3 linked regions of the Acuticoccus sp. I52.16.1 genome follow. The protein of the gene in region 3 interacts with the protein of the main gene of each other region in a pairwise test. Links are inferred from orthologs where the notes say so. Each region holds a gene or a part of one and is shown on either strand. Other genes may lie near its edges. The genes, in order: MRB58_RS12265, sfsA and MRB58_RS21835.

Region 1 (9,316 bases), 2.2 Mb from region 3 along the record:
CAGGTGGCGGACAATATCCTGCTCCTCGCCCGCACAACTCCGCTGGAAGAGGTCGCCAAGCCGACCCACGGCCTCAGCCTCTTCTACACTCCGTTCGACCGCGACCGTATCAGCGTGCGCGAGATCGAGAAGATGGGCCGCAAGGCGGTCGACTCCAACGAGCTTTTCTTCGCCGACTTCGAGATCCCGGAGGGCGACCGGATCGGCGAGGAAGGGCGCGGATTCGAGTATATCCTGCATGGGATGAACCCGGAGCGGATCCTGATCGCGGCGGAGGCGATCGGCCTCGGCTTCGCCGCGCTCGCGAAGGCGACGGCGTACGCCAAGGAGCGCAACGTCTTCAACCGGCCGATCGGCCAGAACCAGGCGATCCAGCATCCGCTGGCGGTCTGCCACAGCGAACTCGAGGCGGCCTGGCTCGTCACCCTCAAGGCGGCGTGGGAGTACGACAACGGCCTGCCGTGCGGCGCTTCGGCCAACATGGCGAAGTATCTCGCCGGGGAGGCCGGGTTCAACGCCTGCCAACAGGCGGTGATGACGCACGGCGGCTTCGGCTACGCGAAGGAATATCACGTCGAGCGCTACCTGCGTGAAAGCCTCATCCCGCGTATCGCGCCGGTCTCGCCGCAACTCGCGCTGTGCTTCATCGCCGAGCGGGTGCTGGGGCTGCCGAAGTCCTATTGAGGGATGCCCCGCGGCCTCGTCGCCGGGCGCGATCCAGCCACGCGCGGCGGAAAAGCTGGCAGTTCAAACCCGAGCAACCAGATTGGGATATAGGGGGATGGCCCCCGCCGTCCCCAGCCGCGCCGAAGACCGATGATCTCACAAAAAGCCCAATACGCCCTCAAAGCGCTCGTGATCCTCGCCAAGCTCGGCGAGAACGACGCGCTGACGACCGCCCAGATCGCCGAGCAGCGCAAGATTCCGCGCAAGTTCCTCGAACAGATCCTCCTGGAGCTGAAGCGGCACGGCATCGTCGCCAGCCGTCGCGGGCGGGACGGCGGCTACATGCTCTTGAAGAAGGCGGACGCGATCACCTTCGGCGAGGTGCTGCGGATCGTCGACGGTCCGTTGGCGCCGCTGCCGTGCCTCTCCAAGGTCGCCTATCGCCAGTGCGAGGGCTGCATCGACGAGACGACCTGCGAGGTCCGGCGCGTGTTCGAGCTCGTCACCAGCGCGACGCGGGCGGTGCTGGACCGGGCCACCGTGGCCGACGCGATCGGCACCGACGACGAGGAGTTGGCGAGGTTCATGATCCCGCGCGCGGCCTAACTTGACAATCCCTACCGATTAAATAGGCTTTAGGGGCATTCCATCGAGGAGGCTCTGATGCCCCGTCTGCGAACTGCTCTTCTCCTGTCGACGGCGTTCGGCATGTCCGCGCTCAGCGGCGCCATCGTCCCGGCCCTGGCCGACACGACGCTGCTCAACGTGTCGTACGATCCGACCCGCGAACTCTACAAAGATTTCAACGCCGCCTTCGCCGAGCACTACAGGGAGGCGACCGGAGAGCGCGTGAACGTGCGCATGTCGCACGGCGGCTCCGGGAAGCAGGCGCGCTCCGTCATCGACGGGCTGGAGGCCGACATCGTCACCCTCGCGATCTCGATCGACATCGACGAGATCGCCGACGTGACCGGCAAGATCCCGGCCGACTGGCAGGCCCGCCTGCCGAACGCCAGCTCGCCCTACACCTCGACCATCGTCTTCCTGGTGCGCGAGGGCAATCCGAAGGGGCTGACCGACTGGGACGATCTCGTCGCCAAGGGCGTCGAGGTCATCACGCCGAACCCGAAGACCTCCGGCGGTGCCCGCTGGAACTACCTCGCGGCCTGGATATGGGCGCTGGAGGCGTATGGCGGCGACGAGGCGAGGGTGAAGGATTACATTACCGCCCTCTACCGCAACGTCCCGGTGCTGGACACCGGCGCACGTGGCGCCACTACGACGTTCAGCCAGCGCGGCATCGGCGACGTGCTGCTCGCCTGGGAGAACGAGGCCTACCTCACCCTGCAGGACCTGGGTGAGGACAACTTCGACATCGTCGTCCCCTCGGTCTCCATCCTCGCCGAGCCGCCGGTGACGCTGGTCGACGGCAACGTCGACGCCAACGGCACGCGCGAGGTCGCCGAGGCCTATCTCGCGTATCTCTACTCGCCCGAGGGCCAGACGCTGGCGGCCAAGCACTTCTACCGCCCCGCCAATCCCGATGCGGTCGACCCTGCGGCGCTCGCCTTCTTCCCCGAGGTGCGGCGCGTGCGCGTCGAGGACGTGTTCGGCTCGTGGGACGTGGCGCAGGAGCGCCACTTCGCCAACGGCGGCCTGTTCGACCAGATCTACAAGCCGGGCAGCTGACCCATGGAACTCGCCGCCACCGCATCCGCCGCCGCGCCTTTGCGGTGGCGGTTCCGCAGGCCGAGCGTGATCCCGGGCTTCGGCCTCACGTTCGGCTACACGTTGGCCTATCTCGGCCTCGTCGTCCTCATCCCGCTGTCGGCTCTCGTCGTCCACGCGGCCGGGCTGGGGTGGACGGAGTTCGCCGCCCTCGCCATGGACCGGCGCACGCTCGACGCGCTGCGTCTCTCCTTCGGCACCGCAATGGTCGCGGCGCTGATCAACGTCGTCTTCGGCGTCCTCGTCGCCTGGGTGCTGGTGCGCTACCGCTTCCCCGGCCGGCGCGTCGTCGACGCGATGGTGGACCTTCCCTTCGCGCTCCCGACCGCCGTCGCCGGCATCGCGCTGACGGCGATCTACGCGCCCACCGGTTGGGTCGGCGCGCCGCTCGCCGCGCTGGGGCTCAAGGTCGCCTATACGCCGCTGGGCATCGTGGTCGCGCTCGTCTTCGTCGGCCTGCCGTTCGTGGTGCGCACGGTGCAGCCGATGATCGCCGAGATCGACCGCGAAGTGGAGGAGGCGGCCGCCTCGCTCGGCGCCGGCCGGCGCGACACGGTGCGGCGCGTCGTCCTGCCGGCGCTGACACCGGCGATCCTCACCGGCTTCGCGCTGGCGCTGGCGCGTGGCGTCGGCGAGTACGGCTCGGTGATCTTCATCGCCGGCAACCTGCCTTACGTGTCGGAGATCGCACCGCTCCTGATCGTCATCCGCCTGGAGGAGTTCAACGTCCCGGCGGCGACGGCTCTGGCGACGATGATGCTCGCGATCGCCTTCGCGATGCTCTTCGCCATCAACCTCATTCAAGCCTGGAGCCGTGCGCGCTATGGCCAGTGACACGCTCGCCCTCGGGCGCCCGCGCCCTCTCGCCGCCCCCTCGGCGGTGACGGAGGGGGCGGCCACGCGCGGCGTCTTCATCGCCGTGGCGCTCGCCTTCCTCGGCCTCTTCCTGTTCCTGCCGCTCGTCGCGGTGTTCACCGAGGCACTGCGCCAGGGCATCGGCGCCTACCTCGCGGCACTCGTCGAGCCGGACGCGATCTCCGCCATCCGTTTGACGCTCACCGTCGCCGCCATCGCCGTGCCGCTCAATTGCGTCTTCGGCGTCGCGGCGGCCTGGGCGATCGCCAAGTTCGAGTTCCGCGGCAAGGCCTTCCTGATCACGCTGATCGACCTGCCGTTCTCCGTCTCGCCGGTGATCGCGGGGTTGGTCTTCGTGCTCCTCTTCGGCTCCGGCAGCGTGCTGGGCCCGGTCCTGAAGAGCCACGGCGTCGAGGTGCTGTTCGCGGTGCCCGGCATCGTGCTGGCGACGCTCTTCGTCACCTTCCCGTTCGTCGCGCGCGAGCTGATCCCGCTGATGCAGGACCAGGGCACCGGCGACGAGGAGGCGGCCCTCTCGCTCGGCGCCTCGGGCTGGCAGACGTTTCGCTACGTCACGCTCCCCAACGCCAAATGGGGCCTGCTCTACGGCGTGCTCCTGTGCAATGCGCGGGCGATGGGCGAGTTCGGGGCGGTGTCGGTCGTATCCGGTCACATCCGCGGCCTCACCAACACGATGCCGCTGCACGTCGAAATCCTCTACAACGAGTACAACTTCGTCGCCGCCTTCGCGGTGGCCTCGCTGCTGGCGTTGCTGGCGCTCGTGACGCTGGTTCTCAAGACCGTGCTCGAGCCGCGCGCCACCCATTCCCCGCAGCCCGCCCCATGAGCGCGCGCGAGAGACGAGGTCGCGCCGAGAGCGCGTGTGTCTTCCATGTCCATCCGGTGCGCCGCGTGCGACCGGCCAGGGGAGAGATCGCCCGATGAGCCTGAGCATCCGTGCCGTGTCGAAAGCGTTCGACCGCTATCCTGCCCTGCATGACGCCTCGCTGGAGATCGCCGGCGGCGAGCTCGTCGCCCTCGTCGGCCCGTCGGGCTCGGGCAAGACGACGCTGCTGCGTCTCATCGCGGGGCTCGAGTTTCCCACCACCGGCGAGATCCTGTTCGACGGGGAGGATGCGGCGATGCGCTCCGTGCGCGACCGCAAGGTGGGCTTCGTGTTCCAGCACTATGCCCTCTTCCGCCACATGAGCGTGATCGACAACGTGCGCTTCGGCCTGAAGGTGCGCCCGCGCGGCAATCGACCCAGCGAGGCCGAGCAGCGGCGCCGCGCCGAGGATCTCCTCGACCTCGTCCAGCTCACCGGGCTCGGCGGGCGCTATCCGGCGCAGCTCTCCGGCGGGCAGCGGCAGCGCGTGGCGCTGGCCCGGGCCATGGCGATCGAGCCCAAGGTGCTGCTGCTCGACGAGCCGTTCGGCGCGCTCGACGCCAAGGTGCGCAAGGAGCTGCGCCGCTGGCTGCGCGAAATCCACGAGCAGACCGGCCACACCACCGTCTTCGTCACCCACGACCAGGAGGAGGCGCTGGAGCTGGCCGACCGCGTGGTGGTGATGAGCCGCGGCCGGATCGAGCAGGTGGGCACGCCGGACGAGATCTACGACCGCCCGGCCACCGCCTTCGTGCACGGCTTCATCGGCGAGGCGTCGGCGCTGCCGGTGGCGCTGTGCCGCGGCGAGGTGTTCTTCGCCGATCGGCCGATAGGCCTGACCGCACCGGGCGACGGCGCCGCGGAACTCTACTTCCGCCCCCACGCGGTAGACCTGTTGCGGGACGCCCGCGAGGCGATTACCGGCGTCGTGCGCGGCAGCCGGCGGATCGCGGGGCTGCGGCGGCTGGAGCTGGAGGTCGACGGCGCGGTGCGGCGCGTCGAGATCGACGTGCCGGCGCATCACCCCGCCGAGGTGGGACGGTCGATCGCCTTCCGGCCCGTGGTGTGCCGCATCTACGGTGCGGGCGGGCCGATCGAGGGGCGATCGGCGCCGCGGCTCCTGGCCAACGCGTAGGGCAGGCGCGCCGGCCTACGCGGCCGGCGCGTCGATCTGGCTAACGTGGGCGGCGACCACCTGCCAGCCCTCGGGGAAGCGCACCCAGGTCTGGCTCTGGCGTCCGATGCGGCCGGGAGTGCGGTGGAACAGCGTCATGGCGGTCGCGAAGTCGGCGCCGAAGGTGGTGATGACGGTGCGCGACAGCGTGCGGTCGAGGCCGGCCGGCGAACGCCCGGCGCGGAACGCCTTGATCTCGTCGAAGCCGTAGAGGTTTTCGCCGCCGCCGTAGCGGATCGTATAGTCGGCCCCGCGGAAGAGGGCGTCGAGGCTGTCGACGTCGTTGGTGACGAGCGCCTCCTCGTAGCGCGCGAACGCGGCCGTGACTTCGGCGAGGACGTCGGGTCGGTTGATTTCCATGGTCGTCTCCATCAGGCGGCTCGTGCCGCGGGCGCGGCGCACACGCCCTCGTCCTCCAGCCGCTTGGCGGCGGCGAGAGCCAGGTCCTCGCGCCAGGCGGGGGCGATGAGTTGCACCCCGGCCGGCAGTTCGCCCGGCACCTGCACCGGGACATTCACCACCGGCAGTCCCACGAACGAGATCGGCTGGGTGTAGATGCCGATATTGGGCCGCAACAGCACCTCCTCGCCGCCGATCATGGTGGTGGTGGCGCCCAGGGCCGGGGCGCGCATCGGTGTCGTCGGCGCGACGAGCACGTCCACCTCGGCGAAGAGGGCGCGCATGGTGGCGCGGAAGGCGAGGCGCGCGCGCTGGGCGCGGACGTAGTGGATGCCCGGAATCAGCGTGCCGGCGAGCAGGCGGTCGCGGGTCGCCGGGTCGAAGTCGTCCGGCCGCGTGCGCAGGTTGCCGAGGTGCAGCGCCGCCCCCTCGACGTTGGAAATGATGTAGGCGGCCGAGCGGGCGGCCTCGATGCCCTGGGCGGTCAGTTCCTCGCCGGCGCCGAGCGCCTGGGCGACGCGGTCGGCGGCGGCGTCGGTCGCCGGGTCGCCCTGGCCGCGGAACCAGCCGCCGAGGCGTGCCACGCGCAGCGCCCGCCGCGCGCCGTTGACGCCGACCATGCCGCTGACGGCCGGCGCGTCGCGCGTGCAGGCCGGGTCGCCGGCGTCGTAGCCTTGCATCGCGTCGAAGGCGAGGGCGAGATCGGTCACGCACCGCGCCATGGGGCCGAGATGGTCGAGGCTGTCGACGAACGGGAAGGTGCCGGTGCGCGGCAGGCGGCCATAGGTCGGCTTCATTCCGAAGATGCCGCAGAAGGCGGAGGGAACGCGGATCGACCCGTTGGTGTCCGACCCCAACGCCAGCGGCACCAGCCCGCCGGCCACCGCCGCGCCGGAGCCTCCGGAGGAGCCGCCCGTCATCCGCGTGGTGTCGTGCGGGTTGCGCGAGGGGCCGTCGTGCGCGTTCTCGCCGGTGAAGTCGTAGGCGTATTCGCCCATGTTGAGGGCGCCGGCGGTCAGCGCGCCGGCCGCGGCGAGGCGGCTCACCACCACCGCGTCCGCCGTCGCGGGCGCCGCGTCGCGTTGGATCCGGGATCCCGCCAGCGTCACCACGCCGTTGAGGTCGTAGAGGTTCTTGACCGCGAAGGGGACGCCGGCGAGGCGGCCCACCGGGACCCCGGCGCGCACCTTGGCGTCGACCGCATCCGCCTCGGCGAGGAGGCGTTCGGCGGTGACGTGGGTGAAGGCGCCGAGCGCGTCGTTGCCGGCGGCGATACGGGCGAGCGCCGCCTCGGCGACCTCGCGCGCCGAGACGCGGGCGCCGGCGACGGCGGCGGCGATCCCGGCCGCGGTGGCGAGTTCGGGGGCGTGCGTCATGGCCGGAAGGTCGGCGCGGCTTCGTTGCCCACGGGGCCGATGCGCTCGGCCACGGCGAGGCTCGTCGCAAGGTGCATCGCGACGCCCGCGCGCTGTCGGGGCGTGATCGTCAGCCCGGCGAGGAGCGGGGCCGCGTCGATCGCGGGATCGGGCGAGGGAGGGGCGTCGGAAGTCTCGGGCACTTGGCATTCCATCGTGGTCTGGAGACCGGATGGAGGCAAGCACCGCGCCATGCAAGAGGCAAATGGTGCCGGGCCTACTCCGCCGCGCGCGCCGGCTTGGCCCAGACTTCGGCGTCGGGGTCGTGCACATGGGCGGCGCCGCCGGCGATGAAGGCGTCGATCTCCGCCGCCGCGTAGCCGAGACCGGCGAGGAGGGGGCGGGTGTGTTCGCCCAGCAGCGGCGGCGGCAGGTTCGGCTCGGCTTCGCCGGTTGCGGCCGGCAGCGGCAGGTCGGGCGAGGCGAAGGCATAGCCGGCGAAGTCGAACTCGGCGTACTTCCTGGGCTCGCGCGCCTGGGGGACGGTCAGCACGCGGTCGGCCGACAGGACCTCGGTGTAGCCGGCGCCCGCGTCGGCGAGACGGGCGGCGAGCGCGTCGAAGGGGAGGGCTTCCACCGCCGCGCGCACCGTCGCCTCGACCGTGTCGCGCTGGCGGCGGCGCTGGCGCAGCGTCGCCAGGTCGGGATCCTCGGCGAGGCCGGCGGCGCGGCAAAAGCGGCGCCAGTGCTCGTCGGTCAGCATCACGAGATAGATCCAGCGCTGGTCGGCGGTCCGGTAGGCGCCGTAGCCGGGCATGGCGAATTCCGCCGACGGTTCCTGCTCGGGCCGGCCGAGGAGCTGCGACTTCAGCTGCACGGCGACGAGATCGCGCGCGGCGACATGCAGTCCGGTCTCGTAGAGGCCGAGATCGAGGTTGCGGCGTTCGGGCTGGTCGTCGCCGGCCAGCAGCGCGCCCAGGATGGCGATCACCGCGTACGAGCCGGCGAACTGGTCGTGATAGGAGGGGCCGAGACGCGAGGGGCGGCCGTCCACCCGGTTGGCGTACATGACGCCGGTGGCGGCCTCGGCGATGGGATTGGAGGCCGGCTCGTCCGCCAGCGGCCCCTCACCGTAGCCCTTGATATGGCAGTAGACGAGGGCTGAGTTGAGGGCCGCGCACCGCTGGTAGGTGACATCGAGGCGCCGCGCCGCGCCCGGCGAGAGATTGTGCAGGACGATGTCGGCCCCGGCGATGAGGCGGTCGAGGATCGCCTGCCCGTCGTCGCCGCGCAGGTCCAGGCAGATGCTCTTCTTGCCGCGGCTGTAGGCGATGTAGGTGCCGCTGGGGCCGCCGCGGACGAGCTTGCGCGTGGTGTCCCCGGCCGGCGGCTCGATCTTGATGACGGTGGCGCCGAGCTGGCTGAGGATATGCGCGGCGAAGGGGGCGGCGATCATGCTGCCGAGTTCGAGCACGGTTTTGCCGGCGAGGATCCCAGGCACCATCTCGTCATCCTTTGGTCGATCGATTTCCCGAATAAAATGCACAATCCATTGTCTCGCGCAATGCGAGACTCGCACCGCATCACGGCGCAGGCCTTGGGGTGCGATGCCAAATATCACGGCAATATGCTGATTTATGGCCGTGTTTTGCGATGCTAGGGTGTGGCGCGTGGTGCGCGGCCATCGCCGCGGCGACGTGACCGAGAGTCCCAAAACAAAAATAGGATGCACAATCTTGTTGACGGGAGCCGCGTCCTGCTCATACCGTCAGGGAAATAAAACATAAATGGGAGGTGACCGGTGCTACACCGTACAATGCGCACATCCTGGCTGCCCGCCGCCGCAGTCGCGCTGCTCTGCAGTGCCGGTGTCGGTCCGGCCTTTGCCCAGGATCCCGGAATCGACACCGAAAACAAGACCGTGACCGTGGGTGCCTTCACCCCGATCACCGGGCCGGTGCCGTTCTACGCCATCCTGACCCACGCCGCTGATGCATTCTACCGCAACCTCAACGAGAACGGCGGCATCGACGGCTGGACCGTGAAATACGTCACCAAGGACGACGGCTACGAGCCGGCCCGCTCCGTCGCCGCGACGCGGCAGATGGTGGAGGACGAGGGGATCTTCGCTCTCTCCGCCGCGGTCGGCACCGCCACCAACGTCGCCGTGATCCCCTACGCCAAGGAGGTCGGCCTGCCGATGGTGAGCCCGATCGGCGGCGCCAGCGCGTTCTTCACTGAGGCCAACATCTT
Region 2 (9,301 bases), 4.6 Mb from region 3 along the record:
CTTGATTGTCTCGCCCGCTCAGCCTACGTTCCCGGCCGGACATAACCCCGAGAGACTACGAGGTGCGACCCGCGGATGGCTCAACACCGCCCCCTGACCCGAACGATTGACGGCGTCGTCGACGAGGACTTCATCGCTGACCTGCCGGAGGCGGAAGCGTCCGGCGACGAACACATGATGCTGCGGGACGGCGTTCGCTGTGCCGGCGCCCACATCATTGTCGACGTCTATGGCGGGGAGCGTCTCGACGATCTGCAGCACATCGAAGAGACGCTGAAGGAGTGCGTCGACGTCGCAGGGGCCACGCTCTTGCACGTGCATTTGCACCACTTTGACGAGAATGGCGGTGTGTCGGGCGTCGCCGTGCTGGCCGAAAGCCACATCTCCATCCACTCCTGGCCCGAGCACAAGTATGCCGCGCTGGACATCTTCATGTGCGGCGAGACCCAGCCCGACGCCTGCATCGACGTGCTGCGCAAGGCCTTCACCCCGAAGAATATCGCGGTGAGCGAGTTCCTGCGCGGCCGCGGGCTTTGACATTGCCCGACTGGGCAAACTGGGTCACCGAGACGGTCAACGACGAGGCGGGCTTCCGCACGTCGTTGCGTGTCGACAAGCCGGTGCGCACGGTCGACGGCGAGCAGGCCCTGGCGGTGTTCGACAACCCCAGCTTCGGCCGTGTCCTGACGCTCGACGGCACCATCCAGGTCACCACCGGCGACGAGTTCGTCTATCATGAGATGATGTCGCACGTGGCGCTCTTCGCTCATGGCGGGGCGCGCGACGTGCTGATCCTGGGCGGTGGCGACGGCGGCGTGGCCCGCGAGGTGCTGCGCCATCCCGTCGCCAGCCTGACCTTGGTGGAGATCGACCGCGCGGTGGTCGACCTCATGGTCGCCGAGGTGCCGTCGGTGTCGGCCGGCGCGTTCGATGACCCGCGTCTGTCCCTGGTGATCGAGGACGGAGCCGCGTTCGTGCGCGACACGAAGGCCACCTACGATATCATCGTCGTCGACGCGCCGGACCCGATCGGACCTGGCGCCGCTCTCTTCACCGACGTGTTCTACACCCGCTGCCGTCGTGTCCTGCGGCCCGGCGGAGTGATGGTGTGCCAGTCCGGCATGCCGTTCCTGGCCGGCGACTGGCTTCGCGGCCATGCCGCCACCCTGCGCCATGTGTTCGACGACGTGAGCTTCTTCCTGTCCACCGTGCCCAGCTATACCGGCGGGCCGATGGCGCACGCCTTCGCAACCTCCGACCCGGCGCTGAAGGCGGTCAAGCAGCAGGCGTTGGAGGAGCGGGCGCTCTCGCTCGACCTCGCCATGCGCTACTGGACGCCGGCCGTTCACCGCGCCGCTTTCGCGCTTCCGCCCTACATCGCCGAGCGCGTCGCCCCGTCCTGACCGCTTCCGCCATGACCTTTCGTCAGAGGTAGCCCTCGCCGCGCAGCGAGGTGTGCGTGTTGGCGCCGACGATGATGTGGTCGTGCACCGTCAGGCCCAGCGGGGCGGCTCCCTCGATGACCTTTTCGGTCATCGTGATGTCGGCCCGCGACGGGGTCGGGTCGCCGGAGGGGTGGTTGTGCACCAGCACGAGCGCGCTCGCCCCCAGTTCCAGCGCCCGCTTCAGCACCTCGCGAGGGTAGACCGGCGTGTGGTCCACCGTGCCCGCGCCGGCGCACTCGGACGCCAGCATCTTGTTCTTCTTGTCGAGATAGACGACGTGGAATTCCTCCCGCGGCAGGCCGCGCAGCTTGGCGCGAAAGTAGTCGACCACGGCGTCGGTCGAGGTCAGGAGCGGGCGATCGGCGAGGGCGTCGTGGGTGAGACGCTCGGCGGCGGCGCGGATCAGGCGAAAGTCGCTCGCAACGCGTTCGCCGACGCCGCTGACCGCCATCAGCCGGGACGAGGAGGCCGACAGCACCGCCGCGAACGAGCCGAACTCGGCGATCAGTGCTTTGGCGGTCGGCTTGGTGTCGCGCCGGGGGATCGACTGAAACAGGAGAAGTTCGAGCAGCTCGTAGTCCGGCAGGGTCTCACCGCGGTCGAACCGGTCGCGCAGACGCTCGCGGTGCCCGGCGGCGAGGTCGGGCGAGCTTTGCCGGTGCCCGGCACGTGCGGCGGCGGTGGTGGCGTGCGCCGGCCAACCCTGCGCCTGCGGTCGCGCGCCGACCTCGAACAACACGGGTTGCACGGCGGACGTGCGGGACGTGACGGCCGCTCTCGGCCCGGTCCGGACGCACTGAGAGCCCGGCCCCCGTGCCGTGTCGCACGCCAGCCCGTCTGGCGGCGTGTCGTGCGCCGGGGGGTGACCGGGCAAAGGCAGGCCGGCCGGGCTCGGGGTTCTCGCGGTGAGTGGTGGTTCGTCGCCCTGCGCGGGGCGGTCGCGCTCGGCGGGGGGCCTCGCGTCGCCGGCGGGTCGAACGCTCGCTCCGTCGGCGTGCGCGGCCGCGTGGGCCGCGACGGCGGCGCGCAAGAGGCTCAGCGCCGAATTCGAGAGGCGAGACTGTTCCCGCTCTGGTCCGGACATAGATCATCCCCATCCCTGGGGAGACGCTACCTCAGATTGGTTTGATCATGCAATCTGAAATTGATCAGTCGACCGGCAGCATGTGGGGCGAGAACGTGAAGATCTCGCAGCCGTCCTCGGTGATGCCGACGGTGTGCTCGTACTGGGCCGAGAGGGAACGGTCGCGCGTCACGGCGGTCCATCCGTCGGACAGGACCTTCACGTGCGGGCGTCCGAGGTTCACCATCGGCTCGATCGTGAAGATCATGCCGGGTTGCAGCCGCACCCCGTCGCCGGGGCGGCCATAGTGCAGGATGTTCGGCATGTCGTGGAAGATGCGGCCGACGCCGTGGCCGCAGAACTCGCGCACGACGGAGCAGCGCTCACCCTCGACGTAGGTTTGGATGGCGTGGCCGATGTCGCCGGTGGTGCTGCCGGGACGGGCGGCGGCGACCCCCAGCTCCAGCGCTTTCAGCGTCACCTTCAACAGGCGGTCGGCCGCGCGGCGCACCTGGCCGACGCGGTACATGCGCGACGAGTCGCCGTGCCACCCGTCGAGGATGAAGGTGACGTCGACGTTGAGGACGTCGCCCTCCTTCAGCGGCTTCGGCACCGGGATGCCGTGGCACACGACATGATTGACCGACGTGCACGAGGCCTTGCGGAAGCCGCGATAATAGAGGGTCGCGGGGATGACGTCGTGCTTCTCGGCGAAGGCCATGACATATTCGTCGATGGCTTCGGTGGTGGTGCCGGGGACGATGAAGTCCTCCAGCTCGTCGAGGCATCGGGCGGTCAGCGCGCCGGCCGCGTGCATCGCCGCGAACGCGTCCTGGCCGTAGATGCGCACCTGACCCGTGTTGCGGGCAGGTGCCACGTCTGCATCGATGAATTCTACCATGGTCGCCGGCCTCCCTCCGCTGACGTTATGTCGGCGTTTTGGCCGCGAAAGGCAAGATCTCAGGCGGCTTCGGAGGCAGCTTCGCTCAGCTCCTCGCGCCCCAGGATCGGGATCAGGCCGGCCGCCCGGATGCCCTCCGGCGATATCGCGCAGCGCAGCGCCGCCATCCGCACGCCCGCCGCGCAGGCCCGGTCGAACGCCTCGCCGTACGCGGCGTCGATGTGGCGGGCGAGACGGAAGGTCTCGGCGTCGCCGCGTTGGATGAGGAAGAGCATCAGCGCGTCGTCGCCCGCCGCCACCACGTCGGCCAGCGCGTCGAGGTGCTTGGCGCCGCGGGCGGTGACGCTGTCGGGGAAGGACGCCTCGCCGGGGCGCTCCATGAGGTGCACGTTCTTGATCTCGATGAACGTGCGCCGCCCGCTCTCGGCGGTCACCAGGATGTCGATCCGTTCGGCCTTGCCGTAGCGCACCTCGGGTCGAACCTCGCCGGCGGCGGGGAAAGGGGCGAGCCGCGCTCGCGCCAGGGCCAGTGCCACGCGGTTGGGGTTCTGCGTGTTGACGCCGACCCACACGCCGTCCGCCTCCACCGCCTCCAGCGTGTGCCGATAGCGCCGCTTGGGGTTGTCCGAGACCGACAGCAGCACCCGCGAGCCAGGGTTGACGAGCCCCGTCATCGCGCCGGTGTTGGGGCAGTGGGCGGTGATCGTGCTGCCGTCACCGAGCGTCACATCCAGCATGAAGCGCTTGCGCCGCTCCACCCAGATGCCGTCCACGAGGGGTCCGAAGGAATGTGCCAACATGGCGCCAGTGTGCCGTCCGCGGCGCCGGTACGGAAGCGCCGCCCGGCACGCGATCCCCGCTATGCACGCCTTCCTGGCCCTCAGGCGGGGTGGGCGACCGCGGTGCCGGCGGCCAGCGGCTCGACCCTGAGCGTCGACCCGTCGACGCCGACGACGCGCACCCTCAGGCCCGCCGGCAGATCCGGGCCGGTGACGCGCCACAAGCTGTCGCCCCACACCGCGCGGCCGGTGCCGGCGACGATCGGCTCGGCCAGAACCAGTTCGCGGCCGATGTGCACCGACGGGTCGCGGTTGACGCGATCGATCCCGTCGTCGAACCGGCGGGCGGCGAGGAAGCGCGCGCCGATCACGCTGATGGCGGCGAAGGCGATGAAGGCCGCCATCTGCCCCTCCCAGCCCAGGACCGCCGCGAAGAGCGGCGGCCAGGCGAGCGCCACCAGCCCCGTCGCCGAGGCCGCCGCGCCGAACCAGATGAGGTTGATCCCCGGCAAGACCACTTCGGCGATGAGGAACAGCGCGCCGACGATGAACCACGCATAGGGTCCGAGGTCGCGCAGCACGGCCAGCAGGACCATCATGGCCGCCGCCCCCATGGGTCGTGCACCGAGAGCCGTTCGGCCAGCGCCTCGGTCGCGGCGCTGATGCGCTGGAAGCGGTCCGAGCGGCTCGCCTGCGCCGACGATGCCGGGGCCTCGCGACGCGGCTCCGGCTCCGGCGCCGGAGCGGGTGGGACGGACGCGGCGGAGGCCTCGCCCCTCGTTTCCCAGGGATGATAATCGTCCTCGGCATCGCGGCGGGGGCGGTCGGGGCGCGGCGGCTCGGGCGATGTGGCCGGCGCGCCACCGGCGGGGTGGGGGCCGAACGCCTCGCGTGCGATCTCGGCGATGCCGGCCAGTGAGCCGAGCGTCGCCACCGCGTCGATCGGCAGGATCAGGGTGCGCTGGTTGGGCGCGGCTGCGAGATCGCGCAGCGCTCCCACATATTTGTCCGCCACGAAGTAGTTGATGGCCTGCACCGAGCCGGCCTCGATCGCGGCCGAGACGGAGGCGGTGGCGTTCGCCTCGGCCTGGGCGGAGCGCTCGCGCGCCTCCGCGTCACGCATCGCGGCCTCGAGGCGCCCTTCGGCGGCGAGGATGAGCGACTGCTTCTCCCCCTCAGCCCGTGCGATGGCGGCCAGGCGCGCGCCGTCCGCCTCCAGCACCAGCGCCCGCTTCTCGCGCTCGGCCTTCATCTGCCGCGCCATCGCCTGGGTGAGGTCGGGCGGCGGGTTGATGTCCTTGATCTCGATCCGGGTGATCTTCACACCCCACGGATCCACCGCCGCGTCGACCACCCGCAGCACCCGGCTGTTGATCTCGTCGCGGTTGGAGAGCAGCTCGTCGAGGTCCATCGAGCCCATCACCGAGCGGATGTTGGTCATGGTGAGGTTGAGGATGCCCTGCTCCAGGTCGGTCACCTCGTAGGCGGCCTTGGCGGCGTCGAGCACCTGGAAGAAGGTGACGCCGTTGGCGCTCACGGTGGCGTTGTCGCGGGTGATGACCTCCTGGCTGGGGACGTCCAGCACCTGCTCGCGCATGTTGATCTTGTCGCCGATGCGCTCGACGAACGGGGTGAGGATGGACAGTCCCGGCCGCAGCGTGCGCGTGTAGCGGCCGAACCGCTCGACCGTGTAGTGCATGCCTTGTGGCACGGTCTTCACCGCCGCGAGGATGACGACGAAGACCAGGACCGCTGCCGCGATCAAGTAGAGATTGATCCCGAGATCCAGATCGAACACCAGTCGTACCCTCCCGCTGCCACCTTGAAACATGGTGCCGCCCGCGATGAACCACAACGCATCGGCCCGCGGTCTTGCGCCTGCCCGCGGGCGAGATCACGACATCTCGAAAGGTCTCACAGTCCGGTGCGCGTCCTATTCGGCGGGGACCGGCGCGATCGCCTTCAGGTAGGCGGCGACCGCCGCGCGGTCCGCGCCGTCGACGTGGGACCAGTTGTCGACCACGGGCGCCATCGACCCGCCGACCGAATCGAAGTCCGGCGTGAAGCCCGACTCGAGGAGATAGGCGATGTCGGCCGCCGGCCAGTCGGCGAGGCCGGCGCGCGCGGGCGTGATGTTGGGGACCGTGCCGTCACCGTCCGGATTGGGGGCGCCGGCCAGCCAGCGGGACGGATCCATCGCCATGAGCACGGTGCGCGGCGTGTGGCACTCGCCGCAATGGCCGAGCGCGACGGTGAGGTAGTGGCCCCGCGTCACCGCCTCGTCGGCGCCTTGCGGGACGGGCGGTGGGTCGGTGAGGGCGAAGCGCTTCCACAGGCCGATCGGGCGGCGCCAGCCGAAGGGGAAGGGGAGCCCGGCGGCGTCCGGCCGGTCGTCGGACGGGGGGAGGGTGGCGAGGTAGGCGCGGAGGTCGGCGACATCGCCGGGACGCATGTTGCGGTAGGAGGTCCACGGGAAGGCGGGGGTGTAGTGTGTGCCGTCCGGAGAGATACCGCGCAGGACGGCGTTGGCGAAGTCGGCGTCCGACCAGTCGCCGATGCCTGCCGGGGACGGGGAGATATTGGGGGCGACGATCGGGCCGAGCGGTGTGTGCAGCGTGAGGCCGCCGGCCAGCGTGAGCTTGGCCTCGCCGGTGGCGCCGGGTGCGGCGTGGCAGGCGGCGCAGCCACCGGCCCAGAACACCGCCTCGCCGCGCGCGGCATCCCCGCCGGTGGGAACGGCGGAGGCGGCGAGCGGCTGCGGCGCGCTGAGGAACCAGGCGGCCGCGCCGCCCGCGGCGAGGACGACGAGGAGGACGAGGAGCGTGCGCATCGGGCGGCGAATCCGGTTGAAGGTGGTCGCGGCGGGGGACGCCGCGGCCGATTGTCGGGGCCGGTCGAGGGCCGGGGCGCCGGCGGTGCGCGCGGCTAGTTCTTCGGCGCGCGGTAGGCCTCGTGGCAGGCGCGGCAGGACTGGCCGACGGGGCCGAGCGCGGTGCGCAACCCCTCGAGGCTCTCGCCGGCGGGGCCCTTGGCCGATTCGGCGGCGGCGACCAGCGCCTCGCCCTTCTCGTGGAAGTCGGCCGGGTCCTCCCAGATCGCCGGCTTGGCGCGGGTGTCGTGCCCGGTCTCGCTTCCCTCGGGGAAGAGCTCCAGGAACAGCGGGGTCTGCACGATGAAGACGTCCAGCGCCTCGGTGGCGGCGGCCGCGTCGTAGGGGCGCTCGCCCTTGGCCATGCCGCCCAGCACCCCCATCGCGTCGCCGACCTCCTCCATGATCTCGTGACGCTCGACCTGGGGGGCGGCGTCCTGCGCGGCGGCGGCGGAGGTGAAGGCGAGCGGCGCCAGAAGCGCGGCGGCGCTGGCGAAAGCGAGGGCGTATCTCATGGGAGGCTCCGGGGCGACGTGGCGCAGTGCGAGGTCATCCCGGCCGCAGCACGCGCCGGGTTCCGACCAAGGCTACTTGCGAGCTATTCAAAATCAACGCTGCGGCGTTCTCGATTGCGTGATCACGCCCCGGCACTTGGTCGCGACGGGCGAGATCAGCCCGGCGCGTAGAGCCAGTCGATCTCCTTCGCGCCGATCTTGCGCAGCAGCCGGTAGCCGAGCGATTCGACCAGCGTGTGCGCGGCCATCGCGCGCCCGTAACGGGCATCGGTCTGCACTTTCACCTCCATCATGATGACGGGGCGGTCGCGCAGGATGGTCTGGCGGGCACCGTGCAGCGCACGCTCCTCGTAGCCCTCGACGTCGAGCTTGAGGAAGGCGACGTCGCAAACGGCGAGACGATCGATCGGCAGGGCGGGGATGTCGCCGCCGGGGGTCACATGGCGGGTGAGGGTGCGGCGGCCGGGCTCGGCCTCCATGGCGACGCGCTCGTCACGGTCGGAGGCGGCGATCTCGTGCACCGTGACACGCTCGGCAACGCCCCAGTCGGCGATGTTGCGGCGCAGGCACGCGGCGGCGTCCGCGGCAGGCTCGATGGCGACGACATGGTCGAACGCCTCGGCCAGGAGGCGGACATAGGCGCCGATGTTGGCGCCGACGTCGATCGCGGTGGTGCGGCGTGGGACGGAGGCGAGCGCATCCTCCAGGTGGTGGATCTGCTCGCCGCGGCCGCCGTGAGCGTAGGCGGCCTTGGATTTGCGCCGGTTCGAGCCCCAGCGCATGTCCTGATCCGGGAGCCAGTAGTCGCCGACCTTCTTCATGTCGCCGCCCGAAATGGCTCCCTTATGGGATCGGCAGGTTAGGCGGTCTGCGTCTCGGACTCGGCCGGGGCGTCGCCGGTGTCTTCCGGGGTCGGCTCCATCAGCTCGGCGACCGGGGTCTCCTCGACGGTGGTCGAAACCTCGGCGGCGGCGGCTTCCTCGGTCGCGGCGGGCTCCTCGGTGAGTTCCGGCTCGACCGGCAGCTCCTCGGCCTCGCCCAGGTCGTAACCCGAATCGCCCTGCGAGCGGAGCAGGCCGTCGAGCGCGGCACGGGCCATCAGGTCGCAGTAGAGCGTGATGGCGCGGGCGGCATCGTCGTTGCCCGGGATCGGGTAGGTGATGCCCTCGGGGTCGCAGTTGGTGTCGAGGATGGCGACGATGGGGATGCCCAGCCGGCGGGCTTCCTGGATGGCGATCGCCTCGCGGTTCGTGTCGATCACGAACACGATGTCCGGCACGCCGCCCATCGACTTGATGCCGCCGAGGTTGCGCTCGAGCTTCTCGCGCTCACGGTCGAGGTTGAGGCGCTCTTTCTTGGTGAAGCCCTGGGCTTCACCCTGGAGCATCTCTTCCAGATTGTTGAGGCGGCGGATCGAGTTGGAGATCGTCTTCCAGTTGGTCATCATGCCGCCGAGCCAGCGGGCATTGACGTAGTACTGGGCGCACTCGGTGGCGGACGTGGCGACGGCTTCCTGCGCCTGGCGCTTGGTGCCGACCATCATCAGGCGACCGCCCTTGGCGACCGTATCGGACACGGCCTTCAGCGCCTGGTGCAGCAGCGGCACGGTCTGCGCGAGGTCGAGGATGTGGATGTTGTTGCGCGCGCCGAAGATGTAATCCTGCATCTTCGGGTTCCAGCGGTGCGTCTGGTGGCCGAAGTGGACGCCGGCCTCGAGGAGCTGACGCAT
Region 3 (9,430 bases):
CCGGTCTTGTCCCGTACTTCGACTACATGGATTTCGAACAAGTTGCCGGCGATGCGATCGACGGCAAGCCTATGGCTTCACCGAGCAACTGAGACGCGCCTGGTATTTTCACGGCCGGGCCTCGCGGTCGCACGATCTCAGCAACCCATCGAGCCGGCAGTCCAGCCTATCAGAATCAGACGGTTCAGTCTCCGGCGTGATTTGTTGTTTGGCAAAAAAGGCTCAGCATTACCTTGGGGGGATGGGTGACCGGTGGAGGATGACGGATGGTTGGACGGTGAACTGTCAACGCCGATCCAAATCTGACCCACTTTCGGCGATCGCGCCGATCGTAATCTGACCCACCCCTCGTGTTCAGGCCGCCTCCCTATTCGGGGCCGTTGCGGCGATGAGGCCGGCCTTGCGTTTGTCCTTCAGGCGATAGCTCTCGCCCTGGATCGAGACGACTGTTGTGAACTGCACCGGGAATTCCGGAGGCCAGTTTGTCTTAGCTACGCGGCCATGGGCGTTAGTTCCAGCGCTGCGTGGTAGTGAGCTTCGGCCTCGGCAGGCGAGATGTTTCCGATCGGCTCGAGAAGGCGGCGGTTGTTGTACCAATCGACCCATTCGAGGGTCGCGTACTCGACGGCCTCGAAGCTGCGCCATGGGCCGCGCCGGTGGATGACCTCTGCCTTGAAGAGGCCGTTGATGGTCTCCGCCAGCGCGTTGTCGTAGCTGTCGCCGACGCTACCGACCGAGGGCTCGATGCCTGCCTCGGCCAGGCGCTCGGTGTAGCGGATCGCCAGGTACTGCGACCCCCTGTCGGAATGATGCACCAGGCCTTTTCCCCTTACCGGCCGACGCTGGTGAACGGCCTGCTCCAGGGCATCGAGGACGAAGCCGGTATGGGCGGTCCGACTGACCCGCCAGCCGACGATGCGGCGGGCGTATGCGTCGATGACGAAGGCGACGTGGACGAAGCCCTGCCACGTCGCCACGTAGGTGAAGTCGCTCACCCAGAGCATGTTCGGAGCCGGCACCCGGAACTGGCGATTGACGCGGTCGAGCGGGCATGGCGCGGCCTTGTCGGGAATCGACGTTCGCACCCGTTTACCCCGAACAATGCCTTCGATCCCCATCTCCTTCATCAGCCTGGCGACGGTGCAGCGCGCGACTTGGAAGCCTTCTCGACGCATCTGCCGCCAGACCTTGCGCACCCCGTAGACCTGAAAGTTGGCGTCGAACACGCGCCGGATCTCGGGCCGCAGTTCGGCATCGCGGCGCGCCCGCGGTGAGCGGCGCGTCGGATCGGCCCGCTTCATCACATGATCATGGTAGGTGGACGGGGCGATCGGCAGAGCCTTGCAGATCGGCTCGACCCCGTGCTCGGCCCGGTGATCGTCGATGAACGCGATCATGTCTTCGACCGGCGGTCGAGCTCCGCCTGCGCGAAATACGCCGATGCTTTGCGCAGGATCTCGTTGGCCTGGCGCAACTCGCGGTTCTCCCGCTCCAGCGCCTTCATCCTCTCGGCCATGTCGCTCGGCACACCCGCGCGCCTGCCGTTGTCAACCTCGACCTTTTTCACCCACTCGTTCAACGTCTGTGCAGCGCAGCCGACCTTCGAGGAGATCGACAGGATCGCCGCCCAGCGGGACACGTGCTGGTGTTCATTGTCCAACACCATCCGAACCGCGCGCTCGCGTACTTCCGGTGAATATTTGTTCGTCGTCCTGCTCATCGGGCTCCATCCTACTCAGGAGTTGGAGCCTCCGGCAGACCCGGCGCGGTTCATGTTCTATCCGCCCGAGCGTTTCGGTGGCTCGGCGATCCCAGCCCCACCCCGATGCAGATGAACGACCTATTGAGACTTCACAGCCAGCCGCCCGCGCCGTTCCGCATCGACGACCGCTACCGCGGTCATATTGAGTACACCTCGTGCCGTGGATGATTGAGTGACGATGTGTGCCGGTAGCGCGGTGCCCAGTAGCATTGGCCCCACGTGAAGCGCGCCTGTCACTTCCTTAAGGAGCGTCATCGAGATATGGGCCGCGTCGATGTTCGGGAAAACGAGGAGGTTGGCCTCACCGTCCAGTGTACTGTCGGGCATCGCCCGTTGTCGGACGACTTCGTTGAGTGCGTCTTCACCGGTCATCTCGCCGTCGACGATGAGGTTCGGCGCGGAAAGGCTCAATCGTTCCAACGCCTCGCGCATGCGCTGGGCGGATTCGGTCTCGCGTGAGCCGAACCGTGATGCCGACAATAGCGCAACCTTCGGGATGATACCGAAAGCGGCGATCTGTTCCGCTGCCAGGACCGTCATTTCGGCGATCTGGTCCGCGGACGGCTCGACGCACACCTGGGTGTCGAGCAAGAACAGCGTCGAGCGATCCCCCAGCAGCAACGACATGGCCGCCAACTCGCTCACACCATCGGCGACACCGATCACGTCTCGAACGGCCTTCACGTGCTGGTTGAAGGGGCTCTCCGCCCCGCACAGCATCGCGTCGGCCTCTCCCCGGCGTACCGCGAGGGCTGCAATTACGGTCGCATTGGTGCGCACGACGGTTCGGGCTGCTTCCGGCGTGATGCCCCGCCGGCCGACGAGACCGAAATAGGTGTCGACGTAGTCGCGGTAGCGCGGGTCGTCCTCCGGGTCGATCACCTCGCAGGCGTCTGGGACCCGCTTCAGGCCGGCCCGTTTCGCACGATGCTCGACCACCCGGCGGCGGCCGATGAGGATCGGTGAGCAGATCCCCTCTTCCAGCGCGATCTCCGCGGCGCGCAGAACGCGTTCGTCCTCTCCCTCCGCATAGACCACTCGGCACGCCGACCCTACGGCCTTGGCAAAAATGGGTTTCATCACCGACCCAGAGCGGAAGACGAACCGGTTCAATTGATCGACGTATGCGTCCATATCGGTGATCGGCCGGCGTGCAAGCCCCGCTTTCTCCGCCGCGCGCGCCACCGCGGGGGCGATCCTAAGAATTAGCCGCGGGTCGAAAGGCGCCGGAATCAGATAGTCCGGACCGAAGGTCTTCGCCGTTCCACCGTAGGCCTTGGCCACCTCTTCGCTGGGCCGCTCGCGCGCCAGCCCCGCGATCGCCTCCACGGCCGCCTTTTTCATCGATTCGTCGATGCCCGCCGCGCCGACGTCCAGGGCACCGCGGAAAAGGTATGGGAAGCAGAGAACGTTGTTCACCTGATTCGGATAGTCTGACCGCCCGGTGCACATCAGAGCGTCCGGCCGGACGTCTGCGACCACCTCCGGCATGATCTCCGGGTTGGGGTTGGCGAGTGCCAACACCAGAGGGTTGGGCGCCATCTTTGCGACCATCTCCGGTTTGACGACCCCCGCCGCGGAAAGGCCGAGGAAGATATCGGCCCCCTCCATCGCCTCGGACAAGGTGCGCAACGGCGTCTCGCGCGCGAATTTTGCCTTCCAGGGATCCATTCCCGCATCCCGGCCGGCATAGACCACGCCATCGATATCGGTGACTATGATGTTCTCCAGCTTGGCGCCGAGCTCGACCAAGAGCTTCAGACACGACAACGCAGCCGCACCCGCGCCGGCCGTCACGATTCGAACGTCCGAAAGGCTTTTTTCCTGGATCAGCAGTCCGTTGCGGATCGCCGCCGAGACGATAATCGCAGTGCCGTGCTGATCGTCGTGGAAGACCGGAATGGCCATCCGCGCCTTCAGCTTCTCTTCGATCGCGAAACAATCCGGCCCGCGAATATCCTCCAGATTGATGCCGCCGAAGCTCGGCTCCAGTGCCGCCACGACCTCGACGAACTTGTCGATGTCCGTTTCGTCAACTTCGATATCGATCCCGTCGATATTGGCGAACTTCTTGAAGAGGACGGCCTTGCCTTCCATCACGGGCTTCGACGCGAGTGCGCCGATCGCCCCCAGGCCGAGCACCGCCGTACCGTTCGTCACCACGGCGACGATATTTCCGCGTGATGTGTAGTCGTACGCCGCGTCGGGGTCTTTGGCGATCCTGAGGCACGGCGCTGCTACTCCGGGCGAGTACGCCAGGGAGAGGTCGCGCTGTGTCGACAGCGGCTTCGTCGCCCTGATCTCGAGCTTTCCAGGGGGATTGAGCTTGTGGTAGGCGAGTGCTGCTTCTTCGGCAGCGGTCGGTTCGTCGGTCATGGGCCCTCCGTCTCCCCTGGATAAGCCCAGCCGCAGACGCCAGCAACACACGAACTTCCATCCGAGAGGTTTCATGCCGAAGATCGACGAGAGCATCCCTTTCGAGCCGGTCGGATTTGCGGTGGTCATCGTTTCCGATACGCGCGATGCGACCAACGACAAGTCGGGTGATCTCCTCGAGGCCCGGATTCTCGAGGCCGGCCACGAGGTCGTCGAGCGCCACATTGTGAAGGACGATCCCGAGGCCATACGCGTCGTGGTTGAATCGGCGGTGCAAAACCACGCGATCGACGCTCTGATCACTTCGGGCGGTACTGGGTTCACCGGTCGCGACGTTACACCCGAGACGATAGAGCCGCTCTTCGACAAGCGAATGGATGGCTTCTCGGCGGTCTTCCATCGTATCTCGTTCGATGTGATCGGAACCTCGACGGTGCAATCCCGCTGCACTGCCGGGCTAATCGGAACGACATTCGTGTTCGTTCTCCCGGGCTCGCCAGGTGCATGCCGCGACGCATGGGACCAGATCCTGAGAGACCAATTCGACATCCGCTTCCGCCCCTGCAACTTCGTCGAGATCATGCCGCGTCTGTCGGAACGTTGACCGATCTCGTGGCGCAAATCAAGAACAAAAGATGATTGACCGCTACTAGGGGTAGTGATATCTCGTCCGGATCGAGAGGGGTGTTCATGGCTGTAACGCTCTACGTTCCGCGAAAGGGCGCCGACGGTCGGCGCTTGGAAAAGCGCTCCCGCGGGGCGACCATCAATCCGACACCACGTTACGAGAAGGAGGCACGCGAGGAATTCGACGACGGTTGGACGACGGACGCGACAGTGCGTCCGATGACGACCGTGATGGAGGAGCGCGCCAAGACGATCATTACGCGCAATTCCTCGCCCGATATCGGCTTCGATCGATCGATCAACGCCTACCGCGGCTGCGAGCACGGGTGCGTTTACTGCTTCGCGCGCCCGAGTCACGCCTATCTCGGCTTCTCCCCCGGCCTTGATTTTGAAACCCGGCTCACTGCCAAGCCCGACGCGGCCATCCTGCTGCGAAGAGAACTGTCGAGTTCCTCATACCGCTGCCGCCCAATCGCGATTGGTACGAACACGGACCCTTACCAACCCATCGAACGCACGCGGAACATTACGCGGTCGATTCTGGAAGTTCTTGCCGAAACACGCCATCCGGTCGGCATTGTCACAAAGTCGGATCTCGTGGTTCGCGACATCGACATCCTGTCGCAAATGGCTGGGGAACAGCTGGCAAAGGTTGGTCTGTCCGTCACCACCCTCAATGCGCAACTGTCGCGGACTATGGAACCGCGGGCGCCGCACCCCGCAAAAAGGCTTGCGGCAATCGAAGCGCTGGCGAAGGCTGGGATTCCGGTCTCGGTGCTCGTCGCGCCGATCGTACCGTCGATTAACGATCATGAGATCGAAGCTATTTTGGCCGCGGTCGCAAGCCGCGGTGCGACCCATGTGAATTTCGTCCTGCTCCGCCTTCCGCACGAGGTGAAGGACATCGTACGCGACTGGCTGGCGCGCCATTTTCCCGACAGGGCGCGCCGCGTGATGTCGATCATGCAAGCAATGCGTGGGGGCAAGGACTATGATGCGGCCTGGGGTCTGCGGCAGCGGGGAGAGGGCCCGTTCGCCAAGGCTATTGCGGCCAGATTCGAGCTTGCGGCCAAGCGACATGCGCTGACGATCGGCACCGTCAGGCTTCGCACCGATCTCTTTTGTGCCCCGCGCACACCCTCCCCTCAGCTCGAGCTCTTCGGTTAGAGGACGATGCGGAGCACTCTCATTTCATTGCGGCCGACATACGTTGCGGCGCAACTCCCGGAGCGCTGTGGACGAGTTCGGGTTCAGCGGTGCGTGCAGAAAGACCCACGCGGGAGGCGTGGCCCAGGCCAGAGCTCCGGCCTGGGATTCGGGGCGGCGTGCAGCGGCGAAGGCACGTGCCGCGGTCGAGGAGATCGCAGGCAGCGATGCGCCGGGCCGGTCCACCACCGCAACCGGAACGGTACGCACGATGCGCCTCCATCCCTGCCACCGATGAAGCGTTGCCAGATTGTCGGCGCCCATCAGCCAGACGAAGCGGACGGCGGGATAACGTCTCGTCAAATACCCGATCGCATCTGCGGAGTAGCGCACCCCCGCCGCGGCTTCGAAGGCGGTGACGATCATCCGGGGATGATCGGCAAGCCGTTCAGTGAGCCGGATCCGCTCCAGGAGGGGAAGCAGTTCCTTGTTGGACTTCAAGGGATTGCCGGGTGTCACCATCCACCAGACGCGATCTACGCCGAGTCTGCGAAGCGCGGTGTCGGCCACTGCGCGATGCCCCGGATGCGGTGGATTGAACGATCCGCCGAACAAGGCGATCCGCTGGCCGAACCCGGCCCCAGGTGGCTTCAGATATGACCGCGGAACGTCCGCATACCCCGTCGGCAATAGCGCACCAGTCACGGACGGATCTGGCCCGCCCCACGGACGCGGTAGTTGAAGGTGGTCAGCTGCTCCACCCCGACCGGACCTCGGGCATGCATTCGGCCGGTCGCAATGCCGATCTCGCCGCCCATTCCGAACTCGCCTCCGTCGGCGAACTGGGTCGAGGCATTGACCATCACGATGGCCGAATCGACCTCGGCGAGGAAGCGTTCGGCGGCCTCTGCTTCACTGGTCAAAATGGCGTCGGTGTGATGCGAGGAGTAGCGCGCGATGTGCGAGAGCGCGCCGTCGATGCCGTCGACGACAGCCACCGAGATGATCGGCGCCAGATATTCTGTGGCGAAATCGACGTCGGTCGCGGGCGCCATGGGTGCGAGGCTTTGAGCGCGCGCGTCACCCCGGACTTCACATCCGGCGGTGGCGAGAGCCTCCACGATTGCAGGGAGGTGGGTCGCCGCACATGCCGTGTCGACGAGCAAGGTTTCGACCGCGCCACAGATCCCGGGGCGACGCATCTTGGCGTTCACGACGACCTCGCGCGCCATATCGAGGTCGGCGGTTCCGTGAACGAAGATGTGGCACAGCCCCTCGAGGTGCGCGAAGACCGGAACCCGGGCCTCGGACTGCACCCGCTCGACGAGGGATCGACCGCCGCGCGGTACGATGACGTCGATTCCACCATGGGCGCCGGCCAGCATGGCACCCACCGCGGCGCGATCCTTCGTCGGCACGAGCTGGATCGCGTCGGCCGGCAAGGCATGGGCGAGGAGACCGCGTCGCAGCGCATCGGCGATTGCCGCAGCGGTCGAGAGGGTCTCCGAACCGGAGCGCAGGATCACGGCGTTGCCGGCCAGCAGGCACAGCGCCGCGGCATCGGCGGTGACGTTGGGCCGACTCTCGTAGATCACGCCGACGACTCCCAGCGGGGTCGCGACGCGGTCGATCTTCAGCCCATTGGGCCGCTCCCACGAGGCCAGCACGTGACCGACCGGGTCCGGCAGCGCCGCAATGACATCGATCGCAGCGGCCATCGCTTCGATACGCTCGGCCGTCATGGACGCGCGATCTCGGAAGGCGCTGGCGGTGTCCATGTCGGCGATATCGTTGGCGTTCGCGGCCAGTATGGCGTCGGCCGCGGTCCGGACCTCGTGCGCCATCGCGGCGAGGGCTGCGCGTTTGGTGGCGGTCGAGGCGAGCGCGACCACGGCCTGGGCGGCGCGCGCCTTCCGGCCGAGTTCTGCGATGTGAGTGTCCGCGTCGAACCCGTCGCGGGCGAGAGGGATGACGGTCACAAATCCTCCGGAGGCGCGGCATTCAGCGCCATGTCGTCCCGATGAACCATGGTGCGGCGCATGCGTGGGCCCACGCGCTCGGCGATTGTTCGTGTTTTCTGGCCGGCGATCAAGCGCGCGTCCCGGGCATCGTAGGCGACGAGGCCGCGGCCGAACTCGCGCCCCTCGGAGTCCAGGAGCCGGACGGCATCGCCGCGCGCGAAGTCGCCGTCGACCGCGGTCACGCCGGCCGGCAAAAGGCTCCGGCCCGCACGAACGGCGGCGACCGCACCCTGATCGAGGTGCAGTGCCCCGGTGGCGTGCAAAGACCCGGCGATCCAGACCTTTCGCGCGGTCTGCGGATCGGAGCGCGGGCGGAACCACGTGGCACGTCCGCCGCGATCGACCGCGTCGAGTGGATGATCGACGTGGCCGGAGGCGATGACCATCGTCACGCCGGCTTCCGTGGCGATGCGTGCGGCGTCGATCTTCGTCTTCATGCCGCCGCGCGACAGGGCCGATCCCGCGTCGCCGGCCATCGCCCAGATCTCCTCGGTGAGGTGCGGGACCTCGGCAACAAAGGTGGCGGTGGGGTCGGTCGCCGGCGGGGCGGTATAGAGGCCGTCGACGTCCGAGAGCAGGACGAGGCAGTCGGCCGAGATCATCGCGGCGACGCGCGCCGCCAGGCGATCATTGTCGCCGTAGCGGATTTCGGTGGTCGCGATGGTGTCGTTCTCGTTGATCACCGGGACGACACCGGCGCGCAGGAGCTCGGCGATCGTCGATCGCGCATTGAGGTAGGCGCGGCGCTCCTCGGTGTCCCGCAGCGTCAGCAGGACCTGCGCGGCGCGCATGCCCTGCGCGGCCAGCGCGGCGGACCATTCGGCGGCCAGCGCGATCTGCCCGACAGCAGCGGCGGCCTGGCTCTCCTCCAGACGCAGCGGGCGCAGTCCGTAGCCGATGGGCCCTCGCCCCAGGGCGATCGCGCCGGAGGATACGATGACGACGTCTGACGCTGCGTGCAATTTGGCGAGGTCGGCGGCGAGGGTGGCGAGCCATGCGGCCCGTACCCCGTCTTTGCCGACCATCAGCGCCGACCCGAGTTTGACGACGATGCGCCGGGCCGTGGAGAGACGGCCGGCGGCGATCGACGCTTCGGGAGCGGTCAGGGCCGCCATGTGGTGTCCTCGGGCTCGTCCTCGGCGCGTTCGTCGGCCACGATACGCACCAGCGCGCGCAGGACCTCGGTCATCCCCTGCCCGCTCGCCGCCGAGATCAGGAGGACCGGCCGATCACTCGCCGCGGCCAGCTCCGCTACGGTTTGGTCCGGATCGGCGACGGCGTCCGCTTTGGAGACGACGACGACGCGGGGTTTGTCCGCCAGACCGGCGCCGTAGAGTTCGAGTTCGCGCTCCACCGTGAGATAATCGGAGGCGATGTCGTCCGACGTGCCGTCGACGAGGTGCAGGAGCACGGCGCAGCGCTCGATGTGGCCGAGGAAGCGGTCACCGATGCCGATGCCTTCGCTGGCACCCTCGATCAGCCCCGGAATGTCGGCGAC

The links.
Region 1: the proteins of MRB58_RS21835 (region 3) and MRB58_RS12265 interact in binary tests that used the Escherichia coli proteins (3 or more experiments, as listed by UniProt). The link is inferred for Acuticoccus sp. I52.16.1 from one-to-one orthologs.
Region 2: the proteins of MRB58_RS21835 (region 3) and sfsA interact in binary tests that used the Escherichia coli proteins (3 or more experiments, as listed by UniProt). The link is inferred for Acuticoccus sp. I52.16.1 from one-to-one orthologs.

What each region holds. Positions count from the first base shown.
Region 1 is NZ_CP094828.1:2,704,618-2,713,933, forward strand. What follows is about bases 3,345-6,230. They hold MRB58_RS12265 (sulfate/molybdate ABC transporter ATP-binding protein), read left to right. Parts: upstream 3,345-4,190; coding sequence 4,191-5,270; downstream 5,271-6,230. Other genes in these bases: cysW (sulfate ABC transporter permease subunit CysW), read left to right, coding at 3,345-4,096; hpxZ (oxalurate catabolism protein HpxZ), read right to left, coding at 5,286-5,669; MRB58_RS12275 (AtzE family amidohydrolase), read right to left, coding at 5,681-6,230. In the rest of the region: MRB58_RS12240 (acyl-CoA dehydrogenase family protein), read left to right, coding at 1-684; MRB58_RS12245 (Rrf2 family transcriptional regulator), read left to right, coding at 817-1,272; MRB58_RS12250 (sulfate ABC transporter substrate-binding protein), read left to right, coding at 1,330-2,355; sulfate ABC transporter permease subunit CysT, read left to right, coding at 2,359-3,228; more of cysW, read left to right, coding at 3,218-3,344; more of MRB58_RS12275, read right to left, coding at 6,231-7,084; MRB58_RS12280 (DUF4089 domain-containing protein), read right to left, coding at 7,081-7,266; MRB58_RS12285 (CaiB/BaiF CoA-transferase family protein), read right to left, coding at 7,341-8,567; MRB58_RS12290 (ABC transporter substrate-binding protein), read left to right, coding at 8,865-9,316. UniProt on the Escherichia coli protein: Part of the ABC transporter complex CysAWTP involved in sulfate/thiosulfate import. Responsible for energy coupling to the transport system.
Region 2 is NZ_CP094828.1:240,080-249,380, reverse strand. Bases 2,340-5,210 are described here. They hold sfsA (DNA/RNA nuclease SfsA), read right to left. Parts: upstream 4,210-5,210; coding sequence 3,469-4,209; downstream 2,340-3,468. Other genes in these bases: MRB58_RS01085 (SPFH domain-containing protein), read right to left, coding at 4,784-5,210; MRB58_RS01090 (NfeD family protein), read right to left, coding at 4,290-4,787; map (type I methionyl aminopeptidase), read right to left, coding at 2,594-3,409. Outside these bases: speD (adenosylmethionine decarboxylase), read left to right, coding at 76-537; speE (polyamine aminopropyltransferase), read left to right, coding at 540-1,403; DNA repair protein RadC, read right to left, coding at 1,426-2,193; more of MRB58_RS01085, read right to left, coding at 5,211-5,977; MRB58_RS01080 (c-type cytochrome), read right to left, coding at 6,122-7,018; MRB58_RS01075 (cytochrome c), read right to left, coding at 7,114-7,572; MRB58_RS01070 (FkbM family methyltransferase), read right to left, coding at 7,728-8,393; rpsB (30S ribosomal protein S2), read right to left, coding at 8,432-9,301. UniProt on the Escherichia coli protein: Binds to DNA non-specifically. Could be a regulatory factor involved in maltose metabolism.
Region 3 is NZ_CP094828.1:4,885,676-4,895,105, reverse strand. Bases 5,752-8,751 are described here. They hold MRB58_RS21835 (glutamate-5-semialdehyde dehydrogenase), read right to left. Parts: upstream 7,891-8,751; coding sequence 6,613-7,890; downstream 5,752-6,612. Other genes in these bases: proB (glutamate 5-kinase), read right to left, coding at 7,887-8,751; MRB58_RS21840 (nicotinate-nucleotide adenylyltransferase), read right to left, coding at 5,957-6,601; MRB58_RS21845 (PA0069 family radical SAM protein), read left to right, coding at 5,752-5,932. In the rest of the region: MRB58_RS21865 (hypothetical protein), read left to right, coding at 1-92; MRB58_RS21855 (NADP-dependent malic enzyme), read right to left, coding at 1,841-4,138; moaB (molybdenum cofactor biosynthesis protein B), read left to right, coding at 4,212-4,742; more of MRB58_RS21845, read left to right, coding at 4,829-5,751; more of proB, read right to left, coding at 8,752-9,017; GTPase ObgE, read right to left, coding at 9,035-9,430. UniProt on the Escherichia coli protein: Catalyzes the NADPH-dependent reduction of L-glutamate 5-phosphate into L-glutamate 5-semialdehyde and phosphate. The product spontaneously undergoes cyclization to form 1-pyrroline-5-carboxylate.